Regions from separate parts of the Aestuariimicrobium soli genome, predicted to be linked through region 3. Evidence: predicted binding sites of a transcription regulator. Region 3 holds the regulator's gene; each other region holds the start of a gene.

Region 1 (9,519 bases), on a different contig from region 3:
CGCTGGGTGATGCCACCGAAGATCGCGAACACCCCCTTCGAGACCGCCGCATAGGTGTCGTGGTCGGGCGGCACCGGCACCCCGTCGGGGCACAGCCGGCGGGCCCGCGAACTGGGCATGCCCGACCTGACCCCGGCGGCCCGGGCCTCGTAGCTGGCCGACAGCACCACGCCGCGCTCGGCCCCGCCCACCCACATCGGGCGCCCCCGCAGTTCCGGGCGGCGGGCGAGCTCGACCGTGGCGTAGAAGGCGTCCATGTCGACGTGCATCAGCACCTGTTCTGGCGCCGGCGGCACCGAGGATGGTGGGTGGCCGGTCACCATCCCGAACTCCCCGGGCTGGAGTGCCACAGCTTGCGCGGTGCCTGCGCGGCCGGGGTGCCGGCCGGCTGCACGTCGGCGTAGGGCGACTGCTTGAACCCGCTGGCGTGCACCAGCACCCGCCTCGGACCCATGCCGCCCCCTCGTCCGTGGGTCTGCGCATCGGCGGCCGGACGAGCATCCGTCATCCGGTCGGCACGCGGCGCCGGCGCCACCAGATCGGCCGGTCGGGTGTTGATCTCGTCGACCACCGCCTGCATGGCGGCATCGACGTCGCCGTGCGCGACCAGGTGGTCACGGTAGGTGGCATACAGGGCCTGCAGGTCCCACGCCCCCGTCGCCCGCAGCGACACCCCGCGCGGGCCGGTGCGGCGCAGTTCCCCGCGCACCACCAGCAGCCAACTCGAGAACACCGTCGCCGCGTACGGCCCCTGGGCGTCCTCGAAGAAGGTGGCGTCCACCGGGCCGGAGCCGTCGTCCAGGGTGAGGAAGACCACCCGGCGACCGCTGCGCACCGGCGGGGTCTGGGTGGCGACCTTCACCCCGGCGACCAGCAGGTCGGCCTGGGAGCGCTGCCCCAACAGGTCGGGCGAGCGGGTGGTGCCCAGCCGCTGCAGGAAGGCGCGGTAGAAGGCCATCACGTGCTGGCTGGCATCCATGCCGAGGATCTCGAGTTCCAGTTCGAGGCGCTGGCGGTCGTCCAGTTCGGGCAGCCCCGTGGGGGTGACGTCCCCGGGCCCCACCGCGACAGGGCGCGACGGGGGGTGCCCGGCTGCGTCCGGTTCGTCCTCGACCCCCGGATCGGAGAAGTCGAGGGCCAACTGCACCCCCGCGAAGGCCTCGGTGCGCCGCGCGTTCACCACCTCACCCTTGGCCTGGCGGCGGGCGAGGTCGCGGGGGTCGTCGCCGGTCGCCGCCGCAACAGCGCTGCGCCGCAACCCCTTGGCCCGCGAGGCCGTGCGCGCCTCCACCACCTGCAGCCGACGCAGGTCGGCCACCGCCAACACCAGGTCGCGGCGGGTGAGCAGCCCGCGACGGTGCACGGCGGCCGCTCGTCCGATGTCGTAGAGCCGGTCGAAGGCACCGGCCAGCACCAGCCGTTCGACGACGGGAGCCTCGACCTGCGCGCGGTTCCAGAAGTCGGTGAGCGAGTGGTAGGGCTGGCCGGCGACGATGCGGGCGACCTCCATGGCGCTGATCCCCTTCACCTCGCTCAGGGCCATCCGGATGCCGTGGCCGGGATCCTGCGGAAGCCCCTGCGGGTCGAGCGGACGCACCCCGGTGGCCGGGTCGCTGCCCGGCTCGAGACCCTGCTGCTCCTGCTCGTCGGACCAGTCGTCGAGGCGGTGCAGGCACTCGACCCGGTAGACGTCGGACGAGGCGTTCACGTCGAGCCCCAGCACCGGCACCTGCATGCGGCGGGCCTCCTCGAGGATCAGCCGCTTGGGATACATGCCCGGGTCGTGGGTGAGCACGCCGGCGATGAAGTGCGCCGGGTGGTGCCGCTTCAACCAGGCCGACTGATAGGTGGGCAGCGCGAAGGCGGCCGCGTGGGCCTTGCAGAACCCGAACGACGCGAACGCCGCCAGCACGGTCCACGCCTTCTCGACCACCGGCTCGGAGTAGCCGCGGTCGAGCGCGGTCGGGATGAACCAGTCGCGCACGTCCAACTGGCCCGCCTCGTCGCCCAGCGCCCGGCGCACCTCGTCGGCCTGGGCGAGCGAGCACCCGGTCATCACGGCGACGATCTTGATGATCTGCTCGTGGAAGACCACCACGCCACCGGTCTCCTCGAGCACCGGCACCAGGTCGGGGTGCAGGTACACCGGTTCCTTCCAGCCCTGCCGGGCGTTCAGGAAGGGCACCACCATGTCGGACTTCACCGGCCCCGGGCGGAACAGCGAGATGTCGATCACCACATCGGTGAAGGTGGTGGGGCCGAACTTGCCGATCAGTTCCCGTTGCCCGGGTGACTCGATCTGGAAGCAGCCCAGCGTCTGGGCATGGGCGATCAGGTCGTAGGTGTCGGGGTCGTCGAAGGGTGCCAGGGCGTCGATGTCGGGACGAGGGTGCCCCGTGCGCTCCAGCTCGTCGAGACAGTGGGCCATCGACGACTGCATGCGGATGCCGAGCACGTCGAGCTTGAGCAACCCGATGTCCTCCACGTCGTCCTTGTCGAACTGGCTCATCGGGAACCCGCCGAAACTGGCCTCGACCGGGGTGCGGTCGCCCAGCGTGGCGTCAGACAGCAGCACCCCACAGGGGTGCAGGGCGACGTGGCGCGGCAGCCCGTCGAGCGATTCGACCAGGTCGAAGAGCACGTCGAGGCGGCGCTCGGCCAGCCCGGCGGCCCGCAGTTCGGGCAGGTCGCGCAGGGCGGCGCGGGCGTCGCGGGCGCGAATGTGCGGGAAGGCCTTGGCGATGGCGTCGACCTCCATCGGCGGCAGGCTCAGGGCGGCGCCGACATCGCGCACCGCATGCCTGACCCGGTAGGTCTCGAGCATGGCCACGCAGGCCACCCGTTCACCGCCGAAGACGTCGAGGATCTTCTCGTAGACCTCGGTGCGCCGGGCCGACTCGACGTCGAGGTCGATGTCGGGCAGCGCCTTGCGCAGCGGCGACAGGAAGCGTTCCATGATCAGCCCGTTGGCGATCGGGTCGACCCCCGAGATGCCGAGCAGGTGGTTGACCATGCTGCCGGCCCCCGAACCGCGCGCCGCGCAGCGAATGCCCAGGTCGCGCACCAGGTCGACCACGTCGGCCACGGTGAGGAAGTACGACGCGAACCCGAGGTGTTCGATCACGGCCAGTTCCTCGTCGAGGCGTCGCTCGACCCGAGCGAGCACCTCGGGCGACGACCCGTACCGCGCCCCGACCCCCGCCTCGCATCGCCGCTTCAGGACGCCCATCACCTCGGCGGCCGTGGTGCCCAGCACCCCGAACTCGGGCAGGTGGATGTCGCCCAGTCCCAAGTCGGCGCGCGGGTCGAGCTGGCAGCGCAGCCCCAGGGTGCGGGTGTCCTGCAGCAGCCGCTCGGCGCCACCCGTGCCTCGTCCGGCCAGGTCGGCGACCTGCTCGGCGATCTCGACCATCGCCTTGCCCGATTTCAGGAAGCCCTCGGCATTGCGGCGGTCGATGTTGCGCAGGTCGAGCGGCACCAGTCGGCGGGCCGCGTCGAGCACGTCGATGGTGGCGGCCTGGTGGCGTTCGGCCATGCGCACCTGGTTGGTGAGCACGGCCGGCAGCCCGAACCGGTCGGCCAGCGCCACCATGCCCCCGGCCTGGGCGGCGGAGTTGACCCCGGTGCCGGCCACCTGATGGTTGGTGGCGGCCACGACCACCCGCTCGGCTCCCAGCCGATCGGTCCAGCGGCGCAGTTCGGTCTCGGCACCGCGACGGTCGCGTGCGGCCACGCGCAGCCCGAAGGCGGAGTCGCTGCCCAGGGTGACCACCACGTCGTCGAGGTGCCGCTCGAGCTGGTCCAGGGAACTCTCGGGCCGTCCGCGCTCACCCGCCAGATGGGTGGCCGAGACCAGCCTGCACAGGCTCGCCCACCCCCGCTTGGACGAGGCCATGGCCACCACCCGCGGATGCCGCTGGTCACGGATCTCGCCGCCCCGGGCCGCGGTGCGGCGGGGCGCGCCGGCCGCACCGAGCCGGGTCGGTTCGGGCACCGCCAGGTCGACCCCCAGCACGGGCGAGACCCCGTGCTGCAGGCAGGCCTTGGCGAACCGGATGGCCCCGTAGAGACCGTCGCGATCGGTGAGGGCCAGCATCGACTGGCCGTGCTCGGCCGCCTTCGCCACCAGCGCGGAGGGATGGGAGGCACCGTGCTGGAAGGAGTAACCGGAGGCCACCCGCAGGTGCACGAAGGGATCGCTCATCGTCGGCTCCCCCCGCCCGCGACCGGCGGGCGGGCGTCGATCCGCAACCGCCCCACCGCCTCGAGGAAGGTCTGGGCGTCGCGCACCAGATCGTCGGCCTCGCGGTCGCCAATCGGCAGTTCACCGCGAACGGTCGCGTCGTGGCGGGGCTGGATGGCCGCCAGGTAGCCCGCCCACTCGGCCAGTTCGGGGGCGAGGTGGGCGAGTCCGGTCCACAGGTGCCGGGCATGACTGACCGGGGTGTGGACACTGCGCGCCGCCAGCGCCAGCGCGGCGGTCTCGCGCAGGGCATGGTGGGCCGCCAGGTAGCGGTCGGCCGCGTCGGGGGTCAGGTCGGCCGTGACGACCAGCCCCTGCAGGTGGGCCAGGTCGACCCGATGACGGTCGGCCACTCGCGCGACGGTCGGGCTGCTGCTGGGATGACTCGACATCGCCCGCCCCTCAGTCGATCACGGCGCGCAGGTGCCAGGCGCCGTCGTGGAAGGTGTGGGCCAGTTCGTAGACACCGCGACTGCCGGCCATGCCGTTGGCCGCCTCGACGCGCCAGACCTCGCACTCCCGCAGCAGGTCGGCGTCGTCCGCACCGCCGGTCGAGGGACGAGGAGCGGGCGTGGTGACCTCGCGGCTCAGGGTGGCGGTTCCGGCCGCCCCACCGAGGGGGCCGTGCTGCCAGTCCTCGTCGCCGCGGGCGGCGCGCACCTGGGCCGACGTCCACCACTCCCCGGACTCGATCCACCGACTCTCGATCGCCAGCACCCGCCACAGCTGGTCCCGCCACAGGAACTGGGCGGGATCGTCCATCCTGCCGAGCCTGACCTCGATCGCATCCCCACGCCTGCGCACCTTGGGCTCCTTCCCCGAGCCTGACCTCGCCGAAACCGGCATGACACTCGACCCGTGAAGGGAGCCCCGACGTGGCCGGGGGTCGAAGCCGACCACGCCGGAGCGGTCCCAGTGTTCGTCCGACCTGTCGAACCGAGCGGGCCCTTCCCCAAGTTCCCGATCGGCGATGGCGAGCAGTGGGTGACCTCTCGCAATCGAACAGGTGTTCGAACAGGTACCACTATAGGAGCACCCTCCGACACAACGTCAAGCCCTCCCGCGAACGGCTCCCGACCTCGATCGGTGCCGATCCCGCCGAGGTCACCGCCACCAGCGGAAACGCACCTCGTCGCCGGGGCCGGCCTGCCCCAACGCGTCGAGATCGTCGGGGTGGACGACCCCGACCACCGGGTAGCCGCCGGTGGTGGGATGGTCGGCCAGAAAGACCAACGGACGACCCTCGGGAGGCACCTGCACCGCCCCGGGAACCACGGCCTCACTGGGCAACTCGCGCCCGGGGTGGGACCAGGCCAGGGGTGGGCCCTCGAGCCTGATCCCCACCCGATCGCACTGCGGGCCCACCCGCCAGCCGGTGGTGGCGAACAGCCCCCGGGCGGTGTCGGTGAGCCAGTCGTCGCGGGGGCCACCGATCACCCGCAAGGGGCGGTGCGGGTCGTGGCCGACGGTCAGACCCAGGTCGGTGGTGATCCACGGGGTCGTGGGCAGGCCGGCACTCATCAGCAGGTCACCGGCCACCAGGGGCGCCCTGCCGAGGCCGGCGGCCGGCGAGGCCGACACCGACCCCAGCAGGGACTCACCCGCCAGACCACCGGCCACCGCGACGAGGGGCCTCACTCCGCGCACCACGCAACGGCCCAGCACGCAACGGCCCAGCGCAATGACGGCCCCGGCCCTCACCGGGACGGCGGTGTGGCTGCGCTCGGCTCGTCCGTCGATCGTCACGGACACGGGGGCGCCGCAGACGCTGATCACCGTGTCGGCCAAGGCCTCGACCACCAGCCCACCCCACAGCACCTCCAACCCAGCGGCGTGCTCGGGGTTGCCCACCAGCCGGTTGGCCAGGCGCAGGCCGGCGCGGTCGACGGCGCCACCGCGAGGCAGGCCGATGGCGGCACCGGTGACTCGTCCGAGATCTTCGAGCAGGGTCAGCGGGCCGGGGTCGACGACCCGCAGCACCGCGTTCTGGGGCCGGTTCATCCGCCCGCCCCTCGTCCCACCGACTCGAAGCGCAGGCGGGTGCCCGGCGCCAGCAGGGCCGGCCGGGAGCGCGTGGGGTCGAACATCGCCAGATCGGTGCGTCCGATCAGCTGCCAGCCTCCCGGCGACTCCCCGGGATAGATGCCGGTCCAGACCCCGGCCAGCGCGACCGAGCCGGCAGGAATGCGCGGACGAGGGCTGGCCAGCCGCGGCACCTCGCGGGGGTGCTCGCCGGTGAGGTAACCGAAGCCGGGCATGAAACCGGTGACGTCACAGGTCCAGACCTGGCCCGTGTGCCAGGCCACCACCTCGGCGGGGGTGAGGTCGAGCAGGTCGCCCACCGCGGCGAGATCGACCCCGTCGTAGGTCACGGGCACGACCAGGTCGACGCCCCTGCCGCGGGACGCGGGCGGATACTGCTCCCCCTCTCCCTCGTGGGCCGGCTCGGCCTCGCGGGCGAGCTCGACCAGCCAGTCCCGCAGCGGGGCGATCCGCTGCTCGGAGTCGACCAGCACGGCCACGGTGCACGCGGCCGGAACCACCTCGAGCACCCCCGGGAACTCGTCGATCCGGGCGTCGAGGGCCGCCGCGAACGCCCGCCGGGCCGGGGCCGATCCGCAGTCGACCAGCAGCCCCGTGAGCCCCAACCGACGAAGGTCGACCTTCATGGCAGCCAGCCGCTCACGCGTCGGCGACTGGGTGGTCGAGCGGGTGGACGAACGGGGCGAGCTCGACCCCCGCGCTGGCCAGCGCCGCCCGCACTGCGGTCGCCATCGCCACGGCACCGGGACTGTCGCCGTGCACGCAGATCGAGTCGGCCCGTACGGCCACCGTCGATCCGTCGACGGCCGTCAGCTCACCCTCGGTGGTCAGCCGCACCATGCGGGCGGCCACCTCGTCCGGGTCATGCAGCAGCGCCCCGGGTTCGCGGCGGGGCACCAAGGTGCCCTCGGACCGATAGCCACGATCGGCGAATGCCTCGACCGCGGTGGTCAGCCCGGCGCGCTCGGCCAGCTCGAGGGCCACCCCGGGCAGCCCCAGCAGGGTCAGTGATCGGTCGAAGTCGGCGATCGCCCCGACCACCGCCTCGGCCTGACCGCGATGGGTGACGATCGCGTTGTAGAGCGCCCCGTGCGGTTTCACGTAGGCCAGCCTCGCGCCAGCCACCCGCGCCATCCCGGCCAGCGCCGACAGTTGGTAGAGCACGTCGGCCCGCAGGTCGTCCGGGGCCACATCGATGAACCGGCGGCCGAACCCGGCGAGGTCGCGATAGGCGACGTGGGCCCCCACGACCACCCCTCGCTCGGCCGCGGCTCGCAGGGTCGCCAGCGCCACGCTGGGGTCGCCGGCGTGGAACCCGCAGGCGACATTCGCCGAGGTGACCACGTCGAGCAGGGCCTGGTCATCGCCCATCGTCCACGAGCCGAAGGACTCCCCGAGGTCGGCGTTCAGGTCGATGCGCATGCCTCATTCTCGCAAGCTCCGGCCCCCGATGCTCCCTCAGTGGGCGCCCTCGCCGTGGGACGCGGCCGGACAGGCAGTTCCGGGACGCCATTTCGGAGCGGTGTTCCCCAGAGACCCGCCTCGCCGACCCTCACCCCGCGCACCCCCGCGCACCCACCCGCGCCCCGCCAACTACGCTCGACCTCATGTCGCTTGCCACTCTGCTCACCCCGCACGCCGACGCCTGGGCCGACACCATCGTCGACGTGCTCCGCACCCCGTGGCCCTACGCCGCCGCCCACGCCAGCCGCTCCGCCGACGACTGCGACGTCACCCCCACCCGCCTGCACCCGATGTTCCACGCCAGCCTCGACTGGCACTCCTCGGCGCACATGCAGTGGTCGGCCATCACCCTGCTTCACCACGCCTCCTCCTCGATCGCGGACGACACGCGAGCCGCCCTCGTGGCCGAACTCGACCAGCGCCTCACCGAGGCCAACGGACGCGTCGAGACGGACTACCTGGCCGCCAACCCGGGCTACGAACGTCCCTACGGATGGGGCTGGGTCGCGGCCCTCACCGCCGCCGCCACGGCGCTGGCCGCCGACACCACCCACCCCCTCCGCACGAACGCCCGCGGATGGGCCACCTCCCTGCAGCCGGTCGCCGACCAGGTGGCCGACCACCTGATCGCGTGGCTCCCCAAGCTGGCCCACCCGATCCGCCACGGGGTGCACTCCAACACCGCCTTCGGGCTCACCCTGGCCCGCGACGCCTACGAGGCCCTCGGGGTCGACGACGCCGTGCGGGCCATCGACGAGGCCGCGCACCGCTTCTTCCTCAACGACCTCGACTACCCCAGCCAGTGGGAACCCAGCGGCGCCGACTTCCTGTCTCCCGCCCTCTGCGAGGCCGACCTGATGCGCCGCGTGCTGCCGTCGGGCGAGTTCGGCGGCTGGCTGAACACCTTCCTCCCCGTGCTCGCGGAACCTGGCGACCGGCTGCTCGAGACCCCCGTGGTGTTGGACGAGACCGACGGTCAGGCCGTGCACCTGCACGGGTTGGCCCTCAGCCGGGCCGCCCAACTGCGCGCCCTCGCTCCCCACCTCGAGGGGCCGCGGCGGGAGGCGGCGTTGGCCTCGTCCGACACCCAGGTGGCCTCGGCGACGCAGGCCATCACCCACGGGCATTTCATGAGCACCCACTGGCTGGTCAGCTTCGCCCTGCTCGCCACCCTGATGGAGCCCAATCCCGGGTGAGCGGTGACCGCGGCCCTACTGTGAGCCCATGGAACTGCTCCCGATGACCTTTGCCTCGGGCTGGGCGAGCGGCATCAACGCCTATGCCACGGTGCTGGTGCTGGGCCTGATGGGCCGCTTCGCCCACGAGCCGAGCGTGCCCGCCGGGTTCCAACGCACCGACGTGCTGATCGTGATGGCGGTGCTCGCCGTGCTCGAGCTCGTGGCCGACAAGATTCCCTACCTCGACTCGGCGTGGGACACCATCTCGACGTTCATTCGTCCCATCGCCGGCGCGGTGATCGGTGCCCTGATCGCCGGACAGTCGGGCAGCCTGCTCACCATCGCCCTGGCCGCCGTCGGCGGGGTGTCGGCGCTGCTCAGCCACGTCACCAAGTCGGGACTGAGACTGGCGATCAACACCTCGCCCGAGCCGGTCACCAATGTGGCCGCGTCCACCGCGGGCGACGTCAGTGTGGTGGGGGTGGCCGCGCTGGCCGCCAGCTTCCCGCTGGTCGCCGCCGGCATCGCGGGGGTGCTGCTGCTGGCGACGGCGATCATCGTGTGGTTCGCGTTCTCGCGGGTGAAGAAGGG
Region 2 (9,519 bases), 160 kb from region 3:
GCACCGTGCCCCACTGCCGGGCCGCCATGTAGGGGCCCCAGCGGCGCCAGGCAGAGTCGTCGTCCACCGAAGAGGCGAGGCGGTGGTGTTCGGCTGTGGTGTCCGTCACAGGTCGCACCCTAGTCAGGAAGGGTGACGTCGGTGACGGGTTGGGCGCGTTCCCACGGCTCGACGTCGCCGGGCACGACCCGGAAGAGCGGGTGGACGTCGACCCGGCGGGGCAGTGGCCCCACGTCGGGGGAGCGGACGAGCAGTTTGGCCTGCAGGTGGTCGCGTTCGAGCGCCACCTGACCCTCGGTGGGTGTAGCCCCGGGTGCGCCCGGCCAGCACGGCCTGGGCCAGCAGCGCCTCGCGCCAGCAGGCGACCAGACCGGCCCGATCGAGGTGACGGGGGTGCAGGGACCACACACGCATGGGTCAGGGGTTCCGAGGTTCGATCATGATGATCGCCACGTTACGGCCGCTCGCCAGCGGCGCTGCAGCACACTGGTGAGCGCCACAGCGAGGAGGTCACGATGGCGCACCCGGCCCGATACACCGCGGACGATCCCTACCTGGTTCGGCTCCGCGAGATCTGCCTGAGCCTGCCCGGAGCGAGCGAGAAGGAGTCGCACGGTCGTCCGGTGTTCTGCACCACGAAGGTGTTCGCCATCTTCGGGGCCACGGTCAAGGGCGACCACTGGGACGACCGCTGGGCCCAGGCGGTGGTCGTGCTGCCCGATGCGGACGAGCGCGCGGCACTGCTGGCCCAGAGCGAGCAGGCGGGCGACGGGCGGGTCTTCGTGCCCGCCTACCACGGGCCATCGGGATGGATCGGGCTCAACCTTGCACAGCGACCCGCCGACCAGGTCGACTGGCGCGAGGTGGCCGAACTGGTGGAACTGTCGTACCGACGGACGGCGGGCACGCGGCTGGTGGCGGAACTCGACCGCCAGGCTGGACAAGATAAGTAAGTTATATAAGAATGTGATGTATGAGTCATGAGGTCGCGGACGAGGTGCTGCGGCTGACCGCCCGGTTGAACCGGTGGGTGAGCGCGCGCACCGATGTCGGCGTGCCCACCGCGCAGGCCCGACTGCTCGGTCACATCGATGACCTGCAGCCGGTGCGGATCACCACCTTGGCCCTCGCCGACCACAGCTCGCAGCCGGGAGTGACCGCCCAGGTCAACCGCCTGGAGTCGGCCGGACTGGTGCGCCGCATCCCGGACGAGTCCGACGCCCGCGCCAGCCTCGTGGAACTCACCGAGCACGGCCGCGCGGCGCTGACCAAGGCCCGGGGCGTGCGCGCCGCCGGACTGGCCCCGCTGCTCGACCAGCTCGACGCGGCCGACCTCGATCGGCTCCGTGCCGGAGTGGCCGTGCTCAGCGGGCTGGTCGACCGGCTCGACCCTCACCCTGACCAGACCACACCCTGACAAGGACTGATCTCTTGTTCCGCCAACCCAAGACCGTCTGGGCCGTTGCCTTCGCCTGCGTCATCGCCTTCATGGGCATCGGCCTGGTCGACCCGATTCTCAAGCCCATCGCGGACGAACTGAACGCGACCCCGTCGCAGGTCTCGCTGCTGTTCACCTCGTACAACGCCGTCATGGCCGTCGCGATGCTCGTCGCCGGCTGGGTGTCCAGCCGGATCGGCGCCAAGAAGACGCTCCTGATAGGGCTGTGCATCATCATCATCGGCGCCGGGGCCGCCGGCCTGCAGAACGCCATCCCCGGCATCGTCGCCTTCCGCGCCGTCTGGGGCCTGGGCAACGCCTTGTTCATCGCGACCGCCCTCACCACCATCGTGACCGCGGCCAAGGGCTCGGTCGGGCAGGCGATCGTGCTCTACGAGGCCGCTCTGGGGCTGGGCATCGCTGCCGGGCCGCTGCTCGGTGGTGCTCTGGGCGCCCTGTCGTGGCGGTTCCCGTTCTTCGGGGTGAGCGTGCTGATGACCGTGGGGTTGATCGCCACCGCACTGGTGCTGCCGGCGACCGAGCCGACCGGCGAGCGCACGTCGATCAAGGCGCCCATCAAGGCGCTGGGTCACCGAGGTCTGCTCACGGTGGGCATCACCGCGTTCCTCTACAACTTCGGCTTCTTCACCCTGCTGGCGTTCACCCCCTTCCCCCTCGACATGGATGCCCACGGTGTCGGCCTCGTCTTCTTCGGGTGGGGCCTGTTGCTCGCCCTGTCATCGGTGTTGGTGGCGCCCTGGGTGCAGCGGACGTTCGGCACGACCGCCGGCCTCGTCGGCGCGCTGGTCACGTTCATGGTGCTGCTGGCCATCATGGGCATCTACACGGAGGCGAAGACGGTGCTGGTGGTGTGCGTGGTGCTCGCGGGCGGCGCGCTCGGGGTGAACAACACGCTGATCACCGAGACCGTCATGAAGATCTCGCCCGCCCCTCGCGGCGTCGCCTCGTCGGCCTACAGCTTCGTCCGGTTCATCGGTGGCGCCATCGCCCCGTGGCTGGCCGGCAAGCTCGGGGAGCGCTCGATGCACGTGCCGTTCTACGTCGGCGCCGGTGCCGTGCTGCTCGCCGTGATCGTGCTCTCGACCATTCGCGGTGACCTGCGGCGTCTCGATGCCACCCCCGGCCACGGCGCCGAGCCGGTCGATTCGCAGATCGAGGCCGAGGCCGTCACGGTCGGCGACGCCTGAAGTCGGCAGTGGCGCCGGTGGTGAGACGGACGAACTCGTCGCGCAGGCGCCCGGTGGCCGCGGGGGACAGGTAGGCGGCGAAGGCGGGGTACTGGAAGGCCAGCACCAGCAGTTGCCGGGCCGTGATGGCTCGGTCGAGGTCGTCCGCGGCCAGCGGGCCTCGGCCGTGGCGTTCGCGGGCCGATGCGTACCAGCGCACGATCAGGTCGCGACCCGGAAGGGCGGCCAGCCCGGGATCGGCGGTGGCTCGGGTCAGCAGGAAGGCGAGGTCGTCGGTGCCCCTGGCCCAGCCGGCGGACTGCCAGTCGATCAGCAGCGGTCGTCCCGCGAGAGCGTCGGTGGTGTCGAGCACCACGTTGTCGAGGTGGCAGTCACCGTGAGTGAACTCCACCGGGCCCGCGGAAGCGTCGTCGGCGAGCACGTGGCGATGGTCCGTCACCCACGCGAGCGCCGCCCCGGACTCGTCGTCGTCCCACAGCTCACGCAACAGCGCCAGGTCGGCCACGGGGTCGAGACCCGGCCAGGGTTCTGAGTGCCAGCGCGGGCGGTCGGGCGGTGTCGAGGCGTGCAGCGAGGCCAGATCGTCGAGCAGGTGACGCCAATGAGCGTCGCTCAGGGTGGCGCGTTCGAGGCGGGGGAGCACGATGGTCGTCCACCCCTGCGTGACCTCGTGGAACAACACCGGCGGACGAGGAACCGTGAGCCCCGGCTCGAGCAACGCCGCCAGCTCACGGTCGGCGCGGGCGGTGGCCTCGTCCGAGTCGTGCAGGGTGGTCTTGACCACCACGGGTCGATCGCCGAGGTGGCCCGGTAGCACCGCCGACCCCGAGCGGGACCCCGCCAGTGGGGGAGCGTCGTCGAGGGTGATGCCGGCGGGCGGGCGAGGCTGGTCGGTCATGGCACCAGTCTGTCAGGGGGCCCTGGCACATCGGCCGAAATGTGTTCGAAAATAGTGCCTGAACAGGGCTCGATTTCTCGTCTGACCTCTGGGAATTGTCGGCTTCGAATCGTACAATGGATGCATGACGACGACTTTGGTGGACGAGCTCGCGGGAGAGCTGTCATTGGTGTGCGTCGTGCACCATTCCACCGATGAGGCACTCGACACCCTGACCCACATTCGCACACTGAAGCGGCAGGCGGCGCTGGCCGAATTCCAGGCGGCGGCCGAGTATGCGGAACTGTCCGGGCGTGAGCTGATGGTCGACGACGATGGACGACCTCGACATGGAGCCATGCACGGTGAGCGGCTGGTGCGAATCGCGGGGGAGGGGAGCCCGCTGGTCGCGGAGTTCGCCGCCCTCGAGGTGGGCGCCGCCATGCGCATGTCGAAGGAGTCGGCCTTCCATCTGATGCGCCATGCCCTGGCCGTGAAGCATCGCCTTCCCGGGGTCTGGTTCCTGGTCAAGAGTCTTCGGCTCGAGGTGTGGCAGGCCCGTGACATCGCCGACGTCACCGAGGGGTTGACGGCCGATCAGGCCGAGTGGGTCGACGCGCGGCTGGCTCCCACCGCTACGGGCATGAGTCACCGCAGACTGTTGCGGCATGCTCGCGCTCTGGTGGCGAAGGCGGTACCGGACGAGGCGACTCGTGACCGGGATGCAGCGCGCCGAGGGCGGCGGGTGCGGGTCGACGCCACCACCAACGGGGCCACGGCCTTCGTCCTGGCGACCCTCGATGCGGTCGACGCGAAGCACCTCGACGCGCGCCTCAGCCAGCTGGCAGCCATCCTGAAGACCTGTGGTGACGGCGACGACCTCGACGTGCGCCGATCCAAGGCACTGGGCCTGCTGGCATCGCCCGCGAGAGCTCTGCAACTGCTGCAGGCGAGCGCCGCGGCGGAGGCGCCGGCGCTCGTCGACGATGGGGCGCTCGACGTGGAGTGCCCCGCTCGTGGGCAGCGTGGGCACACGTGCGGCACCATCACCGTCGATCCCGAACTGCTGTTGCCGCGGGCCGAACTGGTCGTTCACCTGAGCGACCACACGCTGGAACTGGGGGAGTCGGTCGAACAGAACCTGATGCGGGCCCGCGATCTCGGCCCGCAATTGGTGGGCTGGGCGCGCGATCTGCTCGGGCATCAGCGGGTGACGCTTCGTCCGGTACTGCAGGTCGACGCGCTGATGCCGTCGGACGCCTACGAGGTGCCCGAGCGCATGCGCGAGGCGATCACGATGCGCAACCCGGTGAGTGTGTTCCCCTTCTCGACCCGTCGGGCCAGTAGGTGCGACCTCGACCACACCGTTCCCTATCGGCCACCAGACGATCAGGTGCTCGAGACCGAGGACTGGCTCGATCGCAGGCAACAGAATCTGCACCAGACTCGAACGGACAATCTGGGGCCGCTGGATCGGAAGGCCCATCGCGCCAAGACCTTCGCCGACTGGCAGGTGTCGCAACCGGTGCCCGGCTGTTTCCTGTGGACCTCACCGAAGAAGTACCGCTACCTGGTCACGCCCTCGGGCACGATCAGCCTGGGTCGGACTGGTGGTGGCAGGGCAGGGGAGGGATTGCCGTGACCGAGATCGTGATGTCGCGCGTCTACGACGAGCCGACCCCGGACGACGGCCTGCGCTGGCTGGTCGACCGGCTGTGGCCGAGGGGCATGAGCAAGGAGCGCGCCGCCCTCGACACCTGGCACAAGGACCTCGCACCGTCCGACGACCTGCGTCGGTGGTTCCACGCCGACCTCGAGGGACGATGGCCCGAGTTCACCCGTCGCTACCTGGCCGAGCTGGACGCCAACCCGGCCGCGGACGAGGCGCTGACCGCCCTCGCTGGGCAGCCGAGACTCACGCTGCTCACGGCGGCGCGCAACCTCGATCGCAGTGAGGTGCCCGTGCTGCGCGACTGGTTGATCAGCCGTTCGGCCAGCGCGTAGGGCTGGGCTGTCGGGGGTCCTCCGGCTCGTCCGAGTGGTCGGTCCAGCGGTCCTTGGGGCGGTAGCCCAGCTCGAGCATGGTGTTGGTGAGGCCCCAGCGGCGGTTCGGGTTGTCGCTGATGGCGTAGTAGAGGCCGAAGGTGACGTCGGCCTCGATCGCGCACCGCACCACCTGCTCGGTGTCGTCCTCGCTCAGCCACATGGCGCGCAGCAGGTCGGGGTCGCCGGGGTTGGTGCGGGGGCTGCTCCAGCCGATGCGCAGGGCGATGAAGTCGAGGCCGTGCTCGTCGTGGTAGAACCGGCCGAGCGCCTCACCGAAGATCTTCGAGACCCCGTACAGCGAGTCGCCCCGGGGGAGCGTCGTCTCGTGCACGGGCCACTCACCGAGTCGGTCGTACATGCCCATTGCGTGGTTGGACGACGCGAACACGAACCGGCGCACGCCCGCCTCGCGACTCGCCTCCAGCGCGTTGCGCAGGCCGATGATGTTGGCCTGCAGCACGTCGTCCCAACTGGAATCCGGCGCGGCCGACCCGGCCATGTGCACCACGGTGTCGACGCCCTCCATGAGGGCCAGGGTGTCGTCGTAGTCGGTGAGGTCGGCCAGGCGCAGGTCGTCGGGACTGTCGTCGCGGCGGTGCCGGCCCTGCAGAACCAGGTCGTAGTCGTCGCGCAGGCGCTCGGCGAGCAGGCGACCGATGCCGCCGGTGGCTCCGGTGATCAGGACGCGTCGAGGGGTCGGGGTGCTGGTCATGTCGCCCATCATGGCCGATCCGGGGTCGCCGGACGGGAGGTCGGTCTCACGGGGCTGGTCACACGGGAGTCAGGGGAAGGAGTGGCTCCGGAGGCAGGGTCACCTCGATCGGGTCACCCGTCGCCACGATGCCCCCGCGGGAGACGATGCCCATCACGCCCGCCAGCCGGACGACCTCGCCGTCGTCCGTGGTGGTGAGCACCTGCTTCAGCAGCCCGGGCTGGAAGTCGTTGATCTGGTTGCAGGGGTTCCGCAGGCCGGTCACGGTGATCACGGCCTCGCCGATCGTGAGCCTCGTCCCCACCGGCAGGCCGAGCAGGTCGAGACCCTGAGTCGTGATGTTCTCCCCGAGGTCACCGGGACGAACCTCGTGCCCGACCAGCGCGAGCTGGTCGAAGAGTTCTTGGTGCATCAGGTGCACCTGGCGAAGGTTGGGCGTGGACGGGTTCTTCGCGACCCGGGACCGGTGCTTGACCGAGACACCGGCGTGCGCGTCGCCCTCGACCCCGATGCCCTCGACCAGGGTGACCTGCTCGAGGGTCTGCTTGCTGAAGGAGTGGGACGGGCTGCGGTGCACGGCCCTGACCGTGGGTGGTGCGACTGTGTCTGTCCCGGCGGTGTCGGTCATGTCGTCCATCATGGCCGACGGAGACGCCGCAGCACGGCCAGCAGGATGAGCAGGCACGCCGCCCCGTAGGTGCCCATGATGGCCACCGGCACCGCCGCACCGTGCCAGCCGCGGAAGGCCTGCAGCGCGATCAGGGAGTCGGAGACCATGAACAGGATTCCGCCCAGGGTGGCCAGCCGGTGCACGCCCGTGGCGAGGACGGCCATCAGCGTGAGCACGAGTCCGTAGACGAGGATCGGCACCCGCAGTGCCCCGGCCCCGGACCAGACGGCGGCCATCAACACCACGTAGGCCACGACGTAGGCCGCCAGCGAGGGGAGTGCGCCGGGGCGTCCGAGCAGGCTGGCTCGTCGCAGCGGCCAGAACGCCCAGCAGAACGCGAGGTGTCCGCACAGGAACGCGCCCACCATCACCAGGAAAGCGAGGTCGTCTGGGACGAACCCCGGCAGCAGGTCACCGAGCCACGACAACAGCAGCCCCGCGAGGGTGCCGCGGCGCAGGCGGGGCAGGGGGGCGTCCGGGGTGGTGGGGGAGAGTAGGAGGGCCACGACGAGGCAGGGGATCATCAGGTTCTGGCTCCACTCCGAGACGAGGTGGGCGCCGGCGGCGAGTGAGATGAGGTTGGTCAGCGTGGCGAGGACGAAGGCCACGATGGCGATGCGGGCCCCGGTCATGCGCTCATGCCTCAGCCACCGATGCGGCAACGCTGCGCCGCATGACCGTGTTCTTCAACCCCTTGGCGCGGATGAACTCGAACCCCGCCTGCTCGTACATGGCACGGGTGCCGTTGTAGACGAAGGAGTTGTTCATGCGCTTCTCGCCGACCTCGTGGGGGTATCCCTCGACGATGCCGCCACCCTGCTGGGCGATCAGGTCGAGGGCGCCGTCGAGCGCGATCCGCGCGAAGCCCTGTCGGCGGTGCGCCTTGTCGACGAAGATGCAGGTCACGCGGTAGTCGGGCAGCAGGTCCGCCTCGGCGAGGTACTGCTTGCTGTGGTGCAGGTTCGGCAGCTCCGCGGGTGGGCCGAACTCGGCCCAGGCGACGGCCTCGTCTGCGATCATCACGAGGGCGGCGTGGGCTCGTCCGGCCTCGACGAGCGACTTCTTGTAGGCCCGACTGCCCTCGTAACCCGGTGCGCGATCCTCGCAGGACGGGTGGAAATAGGTGCACCAGCAGCCCCCGAAGATGCCGTTGTGACGCTCGACCATGGCCTCGAACGCTGGCCACGTGTCGGGCGTCAGCGGCCGGATGACGTGTGAGGTGGACTCCATGGGGGTGATGCTAGGCAGCGCGGAGTTGATCAGGCAGTTCTCGCCCGAAACATTCGCGCGCGGTTTGGACGACTGGGCCTGGGTGCTCGGGGACCAGGACCTGACGCCCGTGGCCGCGTCGATCTTCGGCGACGTCTTCCTGCAGGGGGCCGACGGCGTGTGGTTCCTGGACACGCTCGAGGCCACCCTCACGCGGCAGTGGCCCAATATGGCGACCTTGCAGGAGGTGCTGAACACCGCCGAGGGGCAGGACCAGTTCCTGCTCGGAGGGCTCGCCATGGCGGCCCAGCGGGGCGGGCTGGTGCCCGGCCCGGTACAGGTGCTCACCTTCGCCGTGCACCCGCAGATCGGGGGAGCGTTGACACCGGAGAAGGTCGAGGTCATGGACTACGTGGTCGCCTCGTCGATCACCGGGCAGCTGCTGCGTCAGGTGTCCCAGATGGCCCCTGGCACGACGATCTCGGGGTTCACGGTCGCTGAGGACGAGGGATGACGCTTCGGCTCGAGGCGGTCACCTTAGACGTGGACGACGTCGCTCCGATGTCGGCCTTCTGGGCAGACCTGCTGGGGCGTGAGGTGGTGCACGACGCCGGGGGAGAGCTGTTGCCTGGCGACGGCACCCAGGTGGGACTGCGGTTCGTCACAGAGCCCGGCGCTCAGATCGGACGACCTCAACTCCACCTGCATCTGACCAGCGCCGATGCCGATCAGCAGCAAAACACCGTGTCTCGAGTGCTCGCACTCGGTGGTCGTCATCGCGACGTCGGACAGTCGCCGGACGAACCCTTCGTGGTCATGGCTGATCCGGCAGGCAATGAGCTCTGCGTGATCGAGGCCGGCAACCGCTGGCTTGCCGGAACGGGCTTCCTCGGCGAGGTCACGTGCAACGGGGGACCGGAGGTCGGGCGATTCTGGAGCGCCGTGCTGGGCTGGCCGCTGGTGCTGGACGCCGAGGGGCAGACCGCGATCCAGTTGCCCGCGGGCGGCACGACGCTGTCGTGGGACGCCTGGGACGAGTCACCGGCGGACGAGCCGGCGACGCGGAGTCGCCAACGCTTCCGGTTGTTGTCGGACGCGCCGGCCGCCGATCTGGACCGACTGACCTCCTTGGGTGCGCGGCTGATCGAACGCGGCAGTGACACGACGGAGTGGGTTGCCCCGGGCGGGCTGGTGTTCCACTGCCAGCTGACAGGGGAGACGTGGACTAGCCTCGCCGGGGTGATCACCTATGTTTTGGGCGCACCAGGAGCTGGCAAGAGCACGGTGGTGCCGAGGCTGCGCGAGCTGCTGTCCGGTCGGGTGGTCCTCGATTGGGACGCCCTGATGGCTCCCGCGGGT
Region 3 (9,519 bases):
CGAGGAGTTGTCGAGGCTCATGTACTCCGAGCAGGGGTTCGACGCCGTGATCCGGCCGGTCTCGGGGTTGGTGTGCCAGGCGTTGATGGTGTCGTCGTACTGGATGCCCGGGTCGGCGCACTCCCAGGCGGCCTTGGCGATCTTGTCGAACAGCCCCTTGGCCTGGATCTCCTCGATCACCGAACCGTCACCGCGGGCACGCAGCCCGAACAGCCCGTCCTCCTCGACGGCGCGCATGAACTCATCGGTGACGCGCACCGAGTTGTTGGCGTTCTGGTACTGCACCGAGGTGATGTCGCGGCCGCCCAGATCCATGTCGAAGCCGGCGTCGCGCAGCGCGCGGATCTTGTTCTCCTCGCGCGCCTTGGTCTCGACGAACTCCTCGATGTCGGGGTGGTCGACGTCGAGCACGACCATCTTGGCCGCACGGCGGGTGGCGCCACCCGACTTGATGGTGCCGGCGGAGGCGTCGGCGCCACGCATGAACGAGACGGGTCCCGAGGCGGTCCCACCGGAGCTCAGCAGTTCCTTGGACGAGCGGATGCGCGACAGGTTGAGGCCGGCGCCCGAACCACCCTTGAAGATGAAGCCCTCTTCCTTGTACCAGTTGAGGATCGAGTCCATCGAGTCGTCAACCGACAGGATGAAGCAGGCCGAGACCTGCTGGGGGCTCTGGGTGCCGACGTTGAACCACACCGGCGAGTTGAAGCTGAAGTACTGGTGCAGGAGCATCCAGGTGAGTTCGTGCTCGAAGATCTCGGCGTCGTCGGCGGTGGCGAAGTAGTCGTGATCCACACCGGCCTGGGTGTAGGTCTTCACCACACGGTCGATGAGCTGGCGCAGGCTGGTCTCGCGGGCATCGGTGCCCACGGCGCCACGGAAGTACTTCGTGGTCACGATCGTCGACGCGTTCAGGCTCCAGAACGAGGGGAATTCCACCCCGCGCTGCTCGAACACGGTCTCGCCGGACTTCCAGTTGGTCTGCACCACGTCGCGCTTCTCCCAGACGACGTCGTCGTAGGGGTGGGTGCCCTCGGTGGTGAAGACGCGGTCGATCGTCAGTCCGTTCGACTTCTTGGCCGAACGGCGCGTCGAGCGGGTGGTTTCGCTCATGGCTGTGACTTCCTCTTCTGTGGGTGGGGTGGGGGTGAATGCTGCTGCCTGGGGGGATCGGCTCAGCCGATCGACTCCAGGGTGGGTTGGGCCGAATCCGGTGACGCCACGCGTTGCTTGCGGGGCCGTTCTGGTCGAGCGGTGGGGGCGGTTCCGGGATCCTGCTCGCGCATGGCCTCGATCTCGGCCTCGAAGTCGTCGACCGACTCGTAGTGCTTGTAGACCGACGCGAACCGCAGGTAGGCGACCGGGTCGAGTTCCGACAGGGGCCCCAGAATGGCGACCCCCACCTCCTCGGTGGGCACCTCAGCCATCCCGGACGAGCGCAGGGCCTCCTCGACCCGCTGGCCCAGCTTGGCCAGGTCGACGTCGCTGACCGGACGACCCTTGCAGGCCTTGCGGACACCCTGGACGACCTTGTCGCGGCTGAAGGGCTCGACCACGCCCGACTTCTTCACGACCACGAGCTGCATCTGCTCGATGGTGGTGAATCGCCGTTCGCAGGCCGGGCACTGACGCCGCCGACGAATGGACGAACCGTCCTCGGAGGCGCGTGAATCGAGCACGCGCGAGTCGGTGTTGCGGCAGAACGGGCAGTGCACGGGTGATCCACCTCCTCCTTGACCGAGGGTCTCGCCGGCGCCTGGCCAGGTTGTGCATGACCCTGTGGACACGGTGTGGACAAGTCAGGTTTTCGGTGGACAACCGACCACAACCTGTGGATGAATCACAGCCGTGCAACTACTAGATGTAGGGACTTTAAACACTCCCCGGGCCTGGGTCAAGCGGTTGGCGTCGACACGCCCACACCAAATGTGGGGGCTCGCCGAGGGCTGAACCACCACCGGCTGTGGGCGGCGGGATCGACCCTCAGGCCAGCGGCGCGTTGGAGAAGCTGAGGAAGACATCGACCAGCACGGCCAACGTCAGCAGCGCCAGGCACGCGAACCCGCCCAGCACCACCGCCAGGCCGCGATCCGTCAGGCGCAGGGCGCCGGCCGTCGACAACGGCGCCACCGCACCGCCAGCCACGTCACCGGCCACGTCGCTGCACGCGCGCACGTTTGCACCCTGGATGGCCGGGGCAATCACGGTGCGTCGCTGCGGACGCAGCGCCGGCCCGACCGGCCGCGGACCGCTCACGACACGATCGCGCCGAGCCCTCGTGCGCGGCTTCGTCGGCACGGCGAAGGGGTTCAGCTGGGGGTTCAGCTGACTGGTGGCGACTGCGGTCATGATCTGCTCCTCGGGTGTCGGGTCGGACATCCTCCGACCCGGTCGACTCCCGGCCCGGAAGGGCCGTGAAGTACAGGTGTACGAAAACACTAGACGGTGATGACGATTGGCACAAGCGTTCGAATGAACCGGCGTGTCGAGCTCGTCCTCGCCTGTGAACCACTGAACACGAGGGCTCTGACATTTTCGTGGCTGGGGGCCCTCGAGACCCTCTGACAGGGCTGCTCGCGCGAAACACCGCACAGGTGTTTGAAAACAGGTTCGATTCTACCTAGCGTGCTGGGCATGGCAGGAGAAGACGATAACTTCGGGGCACCGGCGAGCGGGCGCAAGCCCTCGACGACCAGACGACGAGGGGCCAAGCGGGGCCCAGGTCGTCCGAGCAATGCCTCCATCCGCGCCGAGCTGGGCAGCCTGAACGCGGCCGGCGACGAGGTGCCCGGCGTCGACGGCCTCACGCCACGGCAGCGCCGCATCCTCGAGGTGATCACCAGCGCCATCGAGGCCAACGGCTATCCGCCCAGCATCCGCGAGGTGGCCTCGGTGATGGGCTTCGCCTCACCTTCTTCGGTCGCGCACCAGATGCGGCAGTTGGAGGCGAAGGGATTCCTGCGCCGCGACCCGAATCGTCCGCGGGCCATCGAGGTGCGGTTGCCCGCCGCACCGAGTCGGACGACCGGCAGCGAACCCACTCCCCTGCGCCCTCTGTCCGACCCGCGTCGGCCGGACACCCCCCTCGACGCGATCGACGAGACAATCGACGAGACGGGGGTCAACGACGCCTTCCCGACCGCCGTCAACGTGCCCATCGTCGGCCGGATCGCCGCCGGTGGCCCGATCCTGGCCGAGGAGGTCGTCGAGGACGTCTTCCCCCTCCCCCGCCAGCTGGTCGGTGAGGGCACCCTGTTCATGCTCGAGGTGCGCGGCGACTCCATGGTCGATGCGGCCATCTGCGACGGCGACTGGGTGGTGGTGCGCCAGCAGCCCAACGCCGAGAATGGCGACATCGTGGCCGCCCTGCTCGACAACGAGGCCACCGTCAAGACGTTCAAGCGGGTGCCCGGCCAGGTCTGGCTGCTGCCCCACAACCCGCTCTACTCGCCGATCGACGGCAACCACGCCAGCATTCTCGGCAAGGTCGTCGCCGTGATGCGCAAGCTCTGAGTCAGGCGTCCTCGCGGGCCGCCTGCAGCCGCTTCAGGGCCTGCACCGCCACCTCGCGATCTGCCGTCATCCAGAAATCGGGCATCGACGCCCGCAGGAACGAGCCGTAGCGCGCCTTCACCAGCCGCGGGTCGAGCATGGCCACGACCCCCCGGTCGGAGGCGCGACGAATCAGTCGGCCCGCGCCCTGGGCCAGCAGTAGGGCCGCATGGGAAGCCGCCACCGCCATGAACCCGTTGCCGCCGGCATCGGTGACGGCCTGCTGTCGTGCCTGCATCAGCGGGTCGTCGGGCCGCGGGAACGGAATCTTGTCGATGATCACCAGCTCGCAGGTGTCGCCGGGAATGTCGATTCCCTGCCACAGCGACAGGGTGCCGAACAGGCAGGCGTGCGGGTCGTCGATGAACCGGCGGGTGAGCTCCGGCAACTGGGCGTCGCCCTGGCAGAGAATGGTCAGGTCGGTCAGCTGGCTGCGTACATGGCGCGCGGCCGCCTCCGCGTTGCGCTGACTGGCGAACAACCCCAGGGTTCGTCCGCCCGCGGCCCACACCAGCTCAGCCACCTCGGCCAGCAGTTCGGGGGCCATCTGATCGCGGCCCGGATTGGGCAGGTCGGCCGCCACGTACAGGATTCCCTGCCGGCGGTAGTCGAAGGGCGAGCCGACGTCGAGACCCAGCCAGTGCAGGGTGTCCTCGTCTGGCTCCTCGGGCGCGTCGTCGATGCCGCTGAGTCGTTCCTTGCGCTTCAGCCCGACGTTCTGGGCCACCTGGTCGAAGTCGCCGCCGAGCTTCAGGGTGGCCGACGTCATCACCACCGTGGCCGTGCTCATCACCGACGACCGCATCAGCCCCGCCACCGACAACGGAGCCACGTGGGCCCAGCGCCCGAACCGCTCGCGCTCGGTCGTCCAGATGACGTCGGCGGCGCGCAGGGCGGCCATCCGCTCGGCGATGTCGAAGACCTCCTTGACCGCCGCCCCCGCCTGGGCCTTCTCGGCATCGGAACCCTGCATCACGGCCGGACGATCCTCCGGCTTGGTCGACAACTGGCTGACGGCGTGGCGGGCGGCATCGCGCACGAGCGCGAAGGCGTCGGTCATCACGCCGGCCTCGGTGACCCGGCCGATGGGGGCCTCGTCGAGCGCCTGCTTCAGGGCATCGGCCGACTCGAGCAGCTGCATGCCGGTGTCGTCGTCCAGATGGCTGAGCGCCCGTCGGGCCACGCGCTCGACGAGGGCGGGGCTGAGTTCGTCCGAGGCCGCCCCGGTGACCCGGGAGACCAGGTCGTGGGCCTCGTCGATCACCACCAGGTCGTGTTCGGGCAGCGCCGTGCCACCGTGCATGGCGTCAATGGCGAGCAGGGCGTGGTTGGTGACGATCAGCTGGGCCTTGCGGGCCTCGTCGCGGGACTTCTCGACGAAACACTGCTGGCCGAAGGGGCAACGCTGCACGCCCAGACACTCGCGCACGGGCATCGACACCTGTTCCCACGAGCGGGGCTGGTGGGAGGGCGCGTCGTCTCGATCGGCGAGCGCCTTGTCGGCGAGCTGTTGCTCGGCCCACTCGCGCAGCATCACCACCTCGGCGCCGATCACCGATTCGGCACTGCTCCCTGCGGTCCTGGTGGCCTGCGCGACCTCTTCACCGCCCAGCAGCGCCTCCTGGTCCATCGGCATGCCGTCGCGAATCTTGTAGAGACAGGCGTAATTGGTGCGACCCTTCAGGATCGCCGTGCTGGGCCTGGTGCCGTGCACCTTCTCGATGGCGTCCAGGGCCGCCGGAATGTCCTTCTTGGCGAGCTGGGCCTGCAGCGCCAGGGTGGCCGTGGCGATCACCACGGTGTCGTCGGAGGTGACGCAGCGTTCCAGGGCGGGCGCGAGGTAGCCCAACGACTTGCCCGTGCCCGTGCCGGCCTGGATGAGCGCGTGCACCCCGGTGTCGAACGCGTCGGCGATGGCATCGGCCATCTGAGCCTGACCGGGGCGTTCCTCGCCCCCGAAGCCGGCCACGGCGGCGGCCAGCACGTCTCGATGCCGTCGCTGACCGGTTCCGTCTGGATCACTCACCGGTTCAGACTAGCCAACCCCACCGACAGGGTTCACGGGCCTGTGGACAACCCCCTGGCGCACGGCTCAGCGCACGTAGGGCGCGAACTCGGCGGCCAGTTCCGGGTGCACCTGGGCGGTGACCAGCGTGCCCTCGGCCGTGTGCTCCGTGGCGAGGAACTGTCCGGTGCGGTGCACCTTGTCGATCAGGTCGCCGCGCGAGTACGGCACCAGCGCCCGCACCTCGACCTCGGGCACCGGCAACCTGGCCTCGGTGATGCGCCGCAGCTCGTCGATGCCCTCGCCGGTGCGCGCCGACACGAAGACCGCATCCGGGTACTGGCTGCGCAGCATGGTGAGGGTGTCGGCCTCGGCACGGTCGATCTTGTTGAACACGATCTGCTCAGCCTGATGACCGGCGCCGATGTCGTTCAGGACGGTGCGCACCGCGTTGATCTGGCCGATGGGGTCGGGATCGGAGCCGTCGACGATGTGCAGGAGCAGGTCGGCGTTGGTCGATTCCTCCAGCGTCGAGGCGAACGCTGCCACCAGGTCGTGCGGCAGATGGCGCACGAAACCCACGGTGTCGGTCAGGGTGAACACGCGGCCGTCGGCGGCATTCGTCCGCCGGGTGGTGGGGTCCAGCGTCGCGAACAGCGCATCCTCGACCAGCACGCCCGCGTGGGTGAGCCGGTTGAGCAGGGACGACTTGCCCGCGTTGGTGTAGCCGACGATGGCCACCGAGGGGATCCGGTTGCGCACGCGGTCGGCCCGCTTCGTCTCGCGCACACCATCCATCTCGCGCAACTTGGCGCGCAGCTGGGCGATGCGGGTGTTGATGCGCCGACGGTCGGTCTCGATCTTGGTCTCACCGGGACCGCGGCCACCGATGCCGGCACCGCCGGCGGCACGACCGCCGGCCTGACGCGACAGGTTGCCACCCCAGCCACGCAGGCGCTGCTTGAGGTAGTTCAGCTGGGCCAGTTCGACCTGGGCCTTGCCCTCGACGCTCTTGGCGTGCTGGGCGAAGATGTCGAGGATCAGGGCGGTGCGGTCGACCACCTTGACCTTGATGCGGTCCTCGAGGTTGCGCAGCTGGGCCGGCTGGAGCTCGCCGTCGCAGATCACGGTGTCGGCCCCCGTGGCCACCACCACCTCGCGCACCTCGTCGACCTTGCCCCGACCGATGTAGGTCGCGGGGTCGGGTGACTTGCGTCGCTGGACGAGCCCCTCGAGCACCTGTGAGCCGGCCGTCTCGGCCAGCAGCTTCAGCTCGGTCATGGCGTTGTCGACGTCGGCCTCGGTGCCGGTCGTCCACACCGACACCAGCACCACCCGCTCGAGGCGCAACTGGCGGTACTCGACCTCGGTGACGTCCTCGAGTTCGGTCGAGATGCCGGCCACACGACGCAGGCTGTGCCTGGCGGCCAGATCGAGCTGGTCACCGTCATAGCCACCCGAGGTGGCATCGTCCTCGGGGTCGGGCTCCGCCCAGGGATCGGTCAGCTCGTCCGACCACTGGTCGTCGCCGGCCAGATCGTCGCTGGCCAGATCGTCATGGGGGTCGACGTCGTGAGTGTGTGCGTGGTTCATCGTCCGTCCAGTTTGCCAGTCGGCGACGAACGGGGCCAAGGCATTTCCCTCAGTCGGGCAGTCGGGTCTCGCCGGTCGCCACGATCTCCGCCTGACCGGTCAGCAGGGCGTTGCCGTCGTCCGCGAGGGTGACGGTCAACTGCCCACCCGGCACGGTCACGGCGTAGTCGCCGGAACCCGTGCCCCGGGCCCGGGCGAACGCGGCCGCCGAGGCCACCACTCCGGTGCCGCACGACAGCGTCTCGCCGCTCCCCCGTTCGTGCACCCGCAGGGACAGACTGCGCTCACCCGTCGGCACCACGAACTCGACATTGGCGCCGTGCGGGAAGGCCTCGTCGGGTTGCCACGTGGGCTGGCGCTCCACCGCCAGGGCGGCCAGATCGGTGCCCTCGTCCAGCAACACCACGGCGTGGGGGTTGCCGACGTCGACGCTCACGCCGGTCCAGGTCTGCCCTGTCCCGGCCTGGTCGGTCAGGGTGACCTCGACGTCGGGGCCGAAGCTGACGGCGCCCATCTCGACGGTGAAGGTGCCGTCGGGAGTGACGGCCACGCCGCGCAGCCCCGCACGGGTGGCGACTTGGTTGCGTGTCATCAGGTCGTTCTCGAGCAGGTAGCGCGCGAACACCCGCAGCCCGTTGCCGCACATCTCGGCGATCGACCCGTCGGCATTGCGGTAGTCCATGAACCACAGGTCGGGATCACCGTCCCACTCCGGCACGTGGCCGGCCTTCACCGCGCGCAGCAGGCCGTCGCCACCGATCCCGAAGTGACGGTCGGTGAGGGCGCGCACGTCACGTTCCGACAACGGCATCGTGTTGTGCCGGTCGGCGACGATCACGAAATCATTCCCGGTGCCGTGGCCCTTGGCGAACCTGACTGTGCGCATCTCTTCCCCTTCGTCCCACGGACCCCTCAGGGGTGGGCGGGGTCCCCGTGTCGATCGGTCAATTCTCCCACTCCCAGCACGGCCGTGACCACCCGTTCCACGGCCGTCGGGTCACCCGCGGGCAGCCAGGTGATGCGCCGATCGCGGCGGAACCACCCCAGTTGCTTGCGCGCGAAACGCTTGGTCTGGGCGATGGTGGCCAGCCGCGCCTCGTCCTCAGTGCACTCCCCCGCCAGGTGGTCGAGCACCTGTCGGTACCCCAGGGCGCGCGAGGCCGTTCGTCCGGCACGAAGTCCCCGCGCCTCGAGTCGCCTGACCTCGTCGACCAGGCCATCGCGCCACATCTGGTCGACCCTGGTTGCGATGCGCGCGTCCATCTCGGCCCGGTCGACCTCGAGGCCGAACTGGTGCACGTCGTCGAGGGCGTAGGCGGGCTCCGGCAACGTGGCCGTGAACGAGCCGGTGAGGGTGATCACCTCGAGGGCCCGGACGATGCGCCGGCCGTTCTGCGGCAGGATCTGCCGGGCGGCGTCGGGTGCCAGCGCCGCCAGCTCCCCGTGCAGGGCCTCGGGACCGACCTCGTCGAGGCGGTGCTGCCACCGGGCGCGCACCTGCGGGTCGGTGCCGGGGAAGTCGATCACGTCGGTGACGGCGTGGGTGTAGAGGGCCGAACCCCCCACCAACACCGGGACGACGCCCTCATCGCGCAGCGACGCGATCACCTGCCTGGCCAGCGCCTGGAACTCGGCCACGGAGGCCGTGACCTCGGGCGACCAGACGTCAACCAAGTGGTGCCGCACGGCTGCCCGCTGCTGCGGCGTGGGTTTGGCCGTGCCGATGTCCATGCCGACGTAGACGGCCATCGAGTCGGCGTTGACCACCTCGGCGGGCCGTCCGCGTGAGATCAGCTCCAGGGCGACGTCGACGGCCAGTTGCGACTTGCCACTCGCCGTGGGCCCGACGATCACGACGAGGGGAACGGTCGCGGGCGTGGGCGACAGCTGGGGCTGGGTCACCGGGCCATTGTGGCAGCTTCGACCGGGAGCCAATTTTCCTCGCAGCCCTCGACCGTGACCCCTCGCGTGGCAGAGTGGTCGCCAAGCCCCCCGGAGGGGACGTCACACAGAAGGGAGCAGACATGGGACTGCTTGACGATGTGAAGAACGCTTTCGACGGCGATGACAGCAACGACTCCGACCTCGTGAACAAGGGGAAGGATTTCGCCAACCAGCACGCCGATCAGATCGATTCCGGTGTGGACAAGGCTGGCGACTTCGTCGACGACAAGACGGGCGGCAAGTTCCAGGGTCAGGTTGACCAGGGTCAGGACTTCATCCAGGACAAGACCGGCAACCTCTGAGGCACCGCCGACACCACCAAGCAGTGAAGGGGACGAGCATGGTTGCTCGTCCCCTTCTTCGCGCTCACCGGGCTCGCCGGGTCACCGGGTCACTGGGCCCGCAGTGTCGGCATGCCGAGCGAG

What was found. The regulator LexA, encoded in region 3, represses DNA repair genes until DNA is damaged. The targets are predictions, from matches to a motif close to TCGAACANNTGTTCGA.
Region 1: the regulator LexA is predicted to act here: its motif matches at 5,242-5,257, upstream of ACSDQ9_RS11015 (DUF6504 family protein).
Region 2: the regulator LexA is predicted to act here: its motif matches at 3,578-3,593, upstream of ACSDQ9_RS01265 (DUF222 domain-containing protein).

Annotation. Positions count from the first base shown of each region.
Region 1 covers NZ_JBPJSQ010000009.1:34,392-43,910, reverse strand. The annotation lists gene dinB (DNA polymerase IV) at 1-269, opposite strand, end outside; gene ACSDQ9_RS11025 (DNA polymerase III subunit alpha) at 317-4,204, opposite strand; gene ACSDQ9_RS11020 (SAV_6107 family HEPN domain-containing protein) at 4,201-4,635, opposite strand; gene ACSDQ9_RS11015 (DUF6504 family protein) at 4,646-5,089, opposite strand; gene ACSDQ9_RS11010 (5-oxoprolinase subunit C family protein) at 5,348-6,244, opposite strand; gene ACSDQ9_RS11005 (5-oxoprolinase subunit B family protein) at 6,241-6,912, opposite strand; gene ACSDQ9_RS11000 (LamB/YcsF family protein) at 6,926-7,708, opposite strand; gene ACSDQ9_RS10995 (DUF2891 family protein) at 7,894-8,946, shown strand; gene ACSDQ9_RS10990 (DUF4126 domain-containing protein) at 8,975-9,519, shown strand, end outside.
Region 2 covers NZ_JBPJSQ010000001.1:264,401-273,919, forward strand. The annotation lists gene ACSDQ9_RS01230 (MGH1-like glycoside hydrolase domain-containing protein) at 1-109, opposite strand, end outside; gene ACSDQ9_RS01235 (pyrimidine dimer DNA glycosylase) at 120-287, opposite strand; partial or broken gene ACSDQ9_RS01240 (pyrimidine dimer DNA glycosylase/endonuclease V) at 352-414, opposite strand; gene ACSDQ9_RS01245 (MmcQ/YjbR family DNA-binding protein) at 516-953, shown strand; gene ACSDQ9_RS01250 (MarR family winged helix-turn-helix transcriptional regulator) at 974-1,417, shown strand; gene ACSDQ9_RS01255 (MFS transporter) at 1,432-2,646, shown strand; gene ACSDQ9_RS01260 (aminoglycoside phosphotransferase family protein) at 2,627-3,544, opposite strand; gene ACSDQ9_RS01265 (DUF222 domain-containing protein) at 3,669-5,165, shown strand; gene ACSDQ9_RS01270 (DUF488 domain-containing protein) at 5,162-5,527, shown strand; gene ACSDQ9_RS01275 (NAD-dependent epimerase/dehydratase family protein) at 5,505-6,281, opposite strand; gene ACSDQ9_RS01280 (MOSC domain-containing protein) at 6,340-6,909, opposite strand; gene ACSDQ9_RS01285 (lysoplasmalogenase family protein) at 6,918-7,583, opposite strand; gene ACSDQ9_RS01290 (GNAT family N-acetyltransferase) at 7,588-8,181, opposite strand; gene ACSDQ9_RS01295 (hypothetical protein) at 8,180-8,674, shown strand; gene ACSDQ9_RS01300 (VOC family protein) at 8,671-9,519, shown strand, end outside.
Region 3 covers NZ_JBPJSQ010000001.1:101,053-110,571, reverse strand. The annotation lists gene ACSDQ9_RS00505 (vitamin B12-dependent ribonucleotide reductase) at 1-1,113, opposite strand, end outside; gene nrdR (transcriptional regulator NrdR) at 1,176-1,715, opposite strand; gene ACSDQ9_RS00495 (hypothetical protein) at 1,984-2,349, opposite strand; gene lexA (transcriptional repressor LexA) at 2,635-3,513, shown strand; gene ACSDQ9_RS00485 (ATP-dependent DNA helicase) at 3,515-5,479, opposite strand; gene hflX (GTPase HflX) at 5,645-7,150, opposite strand; gene dapF (diaminopimelate epimerase) at 7,200-8,036, opposite strand; gene miaA (tRNA (adenosine(37)-N6)-dimethylallyltransferase MiaA) at 8,063-9,052, opposite strand; gene ACSDQ9_RS00465 (antitoxin) at 9,175-9,396, shown strand; gene miaB (tRNA (N6-isopentenyl adenosine(37)-C2)-methylthiotransferase MiaB) at 9,486-9,519, opposite strand, start outside.